Piscinibacter sp. HJYY11: one gene and its partner. The protein of the gene in region 1 binds, or shares a complex with, the protein of each later gene. Links are inferred from orthologs where the notes say so. Each region holds a gene or a part of one and is shown in the gene's direction. Other genes may lie near its edges.

Region 1 (4,177 bases):
CTTGTTGACGGCGATCAGGTGCTCGTCTTCATGGACGATGGGAAATTCGCGCGCCGGGGCGGCCGGTGCTGCGGCCGGGTCGGCCATGCGCACCGGCGGCACCCGGATGATGTCGCCCAGTGCCAGCCGGGTGTCGGCCGAAGCCCGGCCCTTGTTGACGCGCACCTCACCGGAGCGGATGACCCGGTACACGTGGGTCTTGGGCACGCCCTTCAGCAGCTTGACCAGGAAGTTGTCGAGCCGCTGGCCCTCCGAGCCTTCGTCGATCTCGACCGTCTGCACGGCGGGAGGGGCGGCAGAAGGCCTCGGGCTTGCCGTTGTTTCCGCTTTGCCCCTTATAATGCGCCGCACCACGTTTCCGCTGTAAGTGATTGATTTTTCTGAGTTTACGCCGCGAGCGGCGCCCTACTCAGCCGATCACCCAGCACAACGAGGCCGGCCACGCGAAGAAGTTGTGGCCAAAAGGTGATGCAACGCACCCCGGCATGCAGCAGGCCGAGTCCCCAAGTGACACAGCGGCAGTCAGCCCGGTGCGGCAGAGAAACAAGAACGAACCCTCGCCAAAAGGTTTCCAAGCCAGAGACAAGCAACTAGCCGACGCGCGATGTGCGCCGGCCACACGTGCAAGGCTCTGGCCCGCGTCCAGTGATCAAAGCGGATGACGTGCCCCATCTCCCACCCCACGCTGCCCCTGCGCGAATGTCGCGCCGGCAGCGCCGTGGCCGGATGTCGCGCGCCCCATGCCTCACGGCCCCGCCCTTTGCCCGCTGCCACGCACGCGCCAACGCTGCCTGACGGGCCTCCGATCCTTCGCTGATCGGCCAACGTCACCGCAGTCCAGGGCGATTCCTTCCGGTTCTTTCACGTTCCTCGTGCATCGATGAGTCGCCTGCCGGTCCTGCCGGCGGTGACGTGTTGGATGAGCTGTCCCTGACTGCGAAAGATCGCAGCAGTGCAGCGAAGGAGCGCACATGAAACGCATGCTGATCAACGCGACGCAGCAAGAAGAACGTCGCCTGGCCATCGTCGATGGTCAGAAGCTCATGGACTTCGAGACCGAGATCGAAGGCCGCGAGCAACGCAAGGGCAACATCTACAAGGCAGTCGTGACCCGCGTCGAGCCCTCGCTCGAAGCCTGTTTCGTCGACTACGGCGAAGAGCGCCACGGCTTCCTGCCCTTCAAGGAAATCTCGAAGAACTACTTCCGCGACGGCACCGACGTGCGCAATGCCCGCATCCAGGACGCCATCAAGGAAGGCGACTCGCTCCTGGTGCAGGTCGAGAAGGAAGAGCGCGGCAACAAAGGCGCGGCGCTGACCACCTTCATCTCGCTGGCCGGCCGCTACCTGGTGCTGATGCCCAACAACCCGCGTGGTGGTGGCGTGTCACGCCGCATCGAGGGCGAAGACCGTGAAGAGCTGAAGGAAAACCTCGACCAGCTCGAGTACCCGAAGGGCATGAGCCTGATCGCCCGCACCGCCGGCATCGGCCGCAGCGCGCCCGAGCTGCAGTGGGACCTGAACTACATGCTCAAGCTCTGGACCGCGATCGACGCTGCGTCCAAAGAGGGCAAGGGCGCTTTCCTGATCTACCAGGAGTCGTCGCTCGTGATCCGCGCGATCCGCGACTACTTCACCGCCGACATTGGCGAGATCCTGATCGACACCGACGACATCTACGAGCAGGCCCACCAGTTCATGACGCACGTCATGCCGGAGGCCGCGCCGAAGGTGAAGCGCTACCGCGACGACGCGCCGCTGTTCAGCCGCTTCCAGATCGAGCACCAGATCGAGACGGCGTTCTCGCGCACGGTAAACCTGCCCTCGGGCGGCGCCATCGTGATCGACCACACCGAAGCGCTGGTGTCGGTCGACGTGAACTCGGCCCGCTCCACGCGCGGCTCCGACATCGAAGAGACCGCGACCCGCACCAACCTCGAAGCGGCCGATGAAATCGCCCGCCAGATGCGCCTGCGCGACCTGGGCGGCCTGATCGTCGTCGACTTCATCGACATGGAAGAGTCGAAGAACCGCCGCGAGGTCGAGAGCCGCCTGCGCGACGCGCTGCGCCAGGATCGCGCGCGTGTGCAGTTCTCGTCGATCAGCAAGTTCGGCCTCCTGGAGCTGAGCCGCCAGCGCCTGCGCCCGGCGCTCAGCGAAGGCAGCCACATCACCTGCCCGCGCTGCAACGGCACCGGCCACATCCGCGACACCGAATCGTCGGCGCTGCAGATCCTGCGCATGGTCCAGGAAGAAGCGATGAAGGACAACACCGCTGCCGTGCACGTGCAGGTGCCGGTGGAGGTGACCTCGTTCCTGCTGAACGAGAAGCGCCCCGAGATCACCAAGATCGAACTCAAGCAGCGCGTGACCGTGCTGCTCGTGCCCAACAAGCACCTCGAGACGCCCAACTACAAGCTCGAGCGCCTGCGCCACGACGACCCGCGCCTGGAGAACCTGCAGGTCAGCTACTCGATGATCGAGGAGCCGGACGACGAAGTGGCCATCACCCGCCGCGAGAAGGCCAAGGCCAAGCAGGAGCCGGTGATCAAGGGCATCCTGCCCGACACCGCCGCGCCCATCGCGCCGCCCAAGCCCGAGCCGGTGGTGGCGGCCCCCGTGCCCGCCCCGGCACCTGTCGCAGCTCCCCCTGTGGCACCCGTCTCCGGCGGTGGCTTTTTTGCGTGGGTGAAAAAACTCTTCGGCACTGCCGAGGCCACGCCGGCCGCAGCACCAGCCTCGGCACCCGCCTCTGCAGAAGCCAGCACCGAGCAGCGCCGTGAAGGCCGTGGTGACCGCAACAACCGTGGGGGCCGCGGCGGTCGTGACGGCCGTCGTGGTGAACGCGGAGAGCGCGGAGAGCGTGGTGAACGCAGCGCCGAACGCGGTGAACAACAACGGGGTGAGCGTGGCGAACGCTCCGAACAACGCGGCGAGCGCAACGAGCGCGGTGACCGTGGCAACCGCGGCCGCCGCAACGAGCGCGGCGAGCGTCCGGAAGAAGCCCAGGCCGATGGTGGTCGCCAGGAAGAGCGCACCCGTCGCCCCGAAGGTGGTGGTGAGGAAGGCGCCGAGGCCCGCGGCGACAACCGCCGCGACCAGCGCCGTGGCGGCCAGCCCCGTCCGGCCCCCGTGGAAGCGGCAGCGGGCAGTGAGGAAGCCCAAGCGCGCGCTTTCGTCGACACCGTGCCCGGTGAAGCAGCCGAAGGCCAGGCTGGCGAGGCCCAGGGGGAACGTCAGGGCCGCCGCCGTCGCCGTGGCGGCCGTGGTCGTGACCGCGACGAGGCTCGCAACACCGAAGTGACGGATGCCGTCGCCGGCGACGAGTCGCAGAGCGCGCTGCCGCTGGAGTCGGCGGCCGAGGCCTCCGGCGAAGCCGTGAGCGCCGATGCCGAAGGCGCGCCGCAAGGTGAAGGCCAGGAGCGTGGCGAACGCGAAGGTGGCCGCCGTCGCCGCGGCCGCGGTGGGCGTGATCGCCAGCGCCGCGAGGAGTCGGGTGAAGGCGCCGCAGCGGCAGACGGTATCGCTGAGCCGATCAGCGCGGATGCCGATGCGGAACTGCCGCCCTCGGTGTCCGCGGAAGCCGAGGCGGCGCCGTCGGCCGAGTCGCAGCCGATCACGGCCGCCGCGGCAGCCGAAGCCATCGCGCCGGTCGTCGAAGCACTCGCCAACGAGCCGGAACCGGTGGTGACGTCGAGCGCCGCCGCGGCCGTGGTTGAGCCCTATGTGCTCAACACCGATCAGCTGCAAGCCGTCGCCGAATCCGCCGGCCTGCAGTGGGTGAACTCCGACGCCGACAAGATCCGCGCGGTGCAGGAAGCCATGGCCCGCGAGCCGAAACCGGTGCACGTGCCACGCGAGATCAAGCCGGTGGAGCTGATCGACGAAGGCCCGCTGGTGCTGGTGGAGACGCGCAAGGACCTCTCGCAGATCCGCCTGCCGTTCGAGACGCAGACCCCGTCTCAGCCGTCGGCCTGATCGGCCTGACTGCAAAGAAAAGGGCGCACCGCGGTGCGCCCTTTTTCTTGGGTCAGCGGCACAGACTCAGGGCAGGCGCTCCAGCGCGCGCTGGTACACGGGGTCGTGCATCAGCTCGTCCCAGGTCAGCGGGGCCGATTGCGGCAGGAGCCTCCGGCGACGCATCTCGCTGTCGCCGTCAGGTGTCCACTGGCCCTGCT
Region 2 (3,124 bases), on another replicon or contig:
CATGCGCTCGCTCGCGATCATGCGCGAGACGGGCGCGCCGGTCGTGTTCGACGCCACGCACTCGGTGCAGCTCCCCGGCGGCCAGGGCACGAGCTCGGGCGGGCAGCGTGAATTCGTGCCGGTGCTCTCGCGTGCCGCCATCGCGGTCGGCGTGGCCGGCGTGTTCATGGAAACGCACCCCGACCCGAAGAATGCGATGAGCGACGGCCCGAACGCCGTGCCGCTGCAGCACATGAAAGCGCTGCTCGAACAACTGGTCGCCCTCGACCACGTGATCAAGCAGCAGCCGCTGCTCGAGAACGACTTCTCCTGCTGAGCACCCCAACCGATGAGCGCCTACATCATTGCCGACGTGACCGTGACCGACGCCGAGAAGATGGCGAAGTACCGGGAGTGGTCGACCAAAGCCATGCAGGAGCACGGCGCCGAGATCCTCGTGCGCGGCGGTGAATTCGAAGTGCTCGAAGGCCCGTGGACGCCCAGCCGCATCATCGTGCTGCGCTTCGCCGACCGTGCGAAAGCCAAGGCCTTCTACGCCAGCGAAACCTACACCCACGCCCGGACCCTGCGCGAAGGCGCCGGGATCATGCGCATGATCGTTGTCGACGGCGTGTAACCGGCCTCGGACGACAATCGCCGATTCCACAGAATCCACCAAAACTGCCAAGAGGAAGATAGATGAGTGCCATCGTTGACATCGTCGGCCGCGAGATTCTCGACAGCCGCGGCAACCCGACCGTCGAATGCGACGTGCTGCTGGAAAGCGGCACCATGGGCCGCGCTGCCGTGCCCTCGGGTGCCTCCACCGGCTCGCGCGAAGCCATCGAGCTGCGTGACGGCGACAAGGGCCGTTATCTCGGCAAGGGCGTGCTCAAGGCCGTGGAGCACATCAACACCGAGATCAGCGAAGCCGTGCTCGGGCTCGATGCCTCGGAGCAGGCTTTCCTCGACCGCACGCTGATCGACCTCGACGGCACCGAGAACAAGAGCCGCCTGGGCGCCAACGCCACGCTCGCCGTCTCGATGGCCGTGGCCCGCGCTGCGGCCGAAGAGTCCGGCCTGCCGCTCTACCGCTACTTCGGCGGCTCGGGCGCGATGCAGATGCCGGTGCCGATGATGAACGTCATCAACGGCGGCGCACACGCCAACAACAACCTCGACCTGCAGGAGCTGATGATCATCCCCGTGGGGGCGCCGAGCTTCCGCGAGGCGGTGCGCTACGGCGCCGAGGTGTTCCATGCGCTGAAGAAGATCATCGACGCCAAGGGCATGAGCACCGCCGTCGGCGACGAAGGCGGCTTCGCGCCCAGCGTGGCCAGCCACGAGGCGGCGATCCAGATGATCCTGGAAGCCATCGACAAGGCCGGCTACACCCCGGGCGAACACATCGCCATCGGCCTCGACTGCGCCGCCAGCGAGTTCTACAAGGACGGCAAGTACCACCTCGAAGGTGAAGGCCTGCAGCTCACCGCCCCCGAGTGGACCGACATCCTCGCCACCTGGTGCGACAAGTACCCGATCATCAGCATCGAAGACGGCATGCACGAAGGTGACTGGGACGGCTGGAAACACCTCACCGAGAAGCTCGCCAACAAGGTGCAACTGGTGGGCGACGACCTCTTCGTCACCAACACCAAGATCCTGCGTGAAGGCATCGAGAAGCGCATCGCCAACTCGATCCTCATCAAGATCAACCAGATCGGCACGCTGACCGAAACTTTCGCCGCCATCGAGATGGCCAAGCGCGCGAACTACACGGCCGTGATCTCGCACCGCTCGGGCGAGACGGAAGACAGCACCATTGCCGACATCGCCGTCGGCACCAACGCCGGCCAGATCAAGACCGGCTCGATGAGCCGCTCGGACCGCATCGCCAAGTACAACCAGCTGCTGCGCATCGAAGAAGACCTCGGTGATGTGGCGTCGTACCCGGGCCGCGGCGCGTTCTACAACCTGCGGTAAATCCACCCAGTGCGCCTCGTCACCCTCGCCCTGCTGGCGCTCATCGCGCTGGTGCATGCCGAGCTCTGGCTCGGCAGCTCAGGGGTGCCACGCGTGATGGAGCTGGAGTCCAAACTGCTCGACCAGAAGGCGCAGAACGAAGCGGCGCATGAGCGCAACGAGCAGTTGCTGGCCGAAGTCAGCGACCTCAAGGAAGGCCTGGAAATGGTCGAGGAGAAGGCCCGCTTCGAGCTCGGCATGGTGAAGCCGGACGAGATCTACGTCCAGGTCACACCGAAGCGCTAGTCGCCATGGATGCCCTGCTGCAGGCCTTGCAGCCGATCTTCGTCGCGCCCTTCACTCTGCTCGGCTCACCCGTCACCTGGCTCGAGATCGTGGCCTTCGTGCTCGCGATCCTGATGGTGGTGTGCAACATGCGCGTCAACCCGATCGCATGGCCGCTGGCCATCGCGAGCTCGCTGCTGTACTTCCTGCTGTTCTGGAACAGCAAGCTCTATGGCGAAGCGGGTTTGCAGATCTTCTTCGTGGTGGTGGCGAGCTGGGGCTGGTGGCAATGGCTGCGGGGCACACAAGATGACGGCAAGCCCTTGCAGGTGCGCTCGCTCGCGCCCACCGCCCGCTGGGGCCTGCTCGCGGCGCTCGCCGTTGCCTGGCCGCTGACCGGCCTTTTCCTGGCCCGCACCACCGACACCGACGTGCCCTGGTGGGACGCCTTCCCCACCGCCGCCAGCCTGCTCGGCCAATGGCTGCTGGGCCGCAAGTACGTCGAGAACTGGACGGCCTGGCTGGTTGTCAACGCCGTCAGCGTCGCGCTCTTCGCCTACAAGGGCTTGTGGCTCACCGTGGTGCTTTATGCGATCTTCATCGTGATGTCGATCGCCGGCCTGCGTGCCTGGAAGCGCCTGGCCGTCGCGGCATGAGCGACGTCATCACGATCGTCGGCGCCGAAAGCACGGGCAAGACGACCTTGGCGGCGGATCTGGCCGAAGCGCTCGCGCAAGAAGGCCTGCGCGTTGCACGCGTCGACGAATACCTGCGCGAGTTCTGCATGGCACGGGGGCGCACGCCTCAGGTGCACGAGCAGGCCGGCATCGCACGGGAACAGGCGCGCCGCATCGAAGCGGCCATGGCCACGCACGACATCGTGGTCGCCGACACCTCG

What was found. Proteins that work in one complex are often made in the same cells at the same time.
Region 2: the proteins of JI745_RS09290 (region 1) and eno are in contact, whole or in part, in a solved structure (PDB 2FYM), measured with the Escherichia coli proteins. The link is inferred for Piscinibacter sp. HJYY11 from one-to-one orthologs.

What each region holds. Positions count from the first base shown.
Region 1 is NZ_JAERQZ010000001.1:2,037,127-2,041,303, forward strand. The notes cover bases 610-4,177. They hold JI745_RS09290 (Rne/Rng family ribonuclease), read left to right. Parts: upstream 610-971; coding sequence 972-3,977; downstream 3,978-4,177. Other genes in these bases: nagZ (beta-N-acetylhexosaminidase), read right to left, coding at 4,044-4,177. Also shown: JI745_RS09285 (RluA family pseudouridine synthase), read right to left, coding at 1-351. UniProt on the Escherichia coli protein: Endoribonuclease that plays a central role in RNA processing and decay. Required for the maturation of 5S and 16S rRNAs and the majority of tRNAs. Also involved in the degradation of most mRNAs.
Region 2 is NZ_JAERQZ010000002.1:228,355-231,478, reverse strand. The notes cover bases 1-2,820. They hold eno (phosphopyruvate hydratase), read left to right. Parts: upstream 1-678; coding sequence 679-1,962; downstream 1,963-2,820. Other genes in these bases: pnuC (nicotinamide riboside transporter PnuC), read left to right, coding at 2,253-2,820; ftsB (cell division protein FtsB), read left to right, coding at 1,972-2,247; JI745_RS24825 (DUF1330 domain-containing protein), read left to right, coding at 329-616; kdsA (3-deoxy-8-phosphooctulonate synthase), read left to right, coding at 1-316. Outside these bases: more of pnuC, read left to right, coding at 2,821-2,882; JI745_RS24805 (AAA family ATPase), read left to right, coding at 2,879-3,124. UniProt on the Escherichia coli protein: Catalyzes the reversible conversion of 2-phosphoglycerate (2-PG) into phosphoenolpyruvate (PEP). It is essential for the degradation of carbohydrates via glycolysis.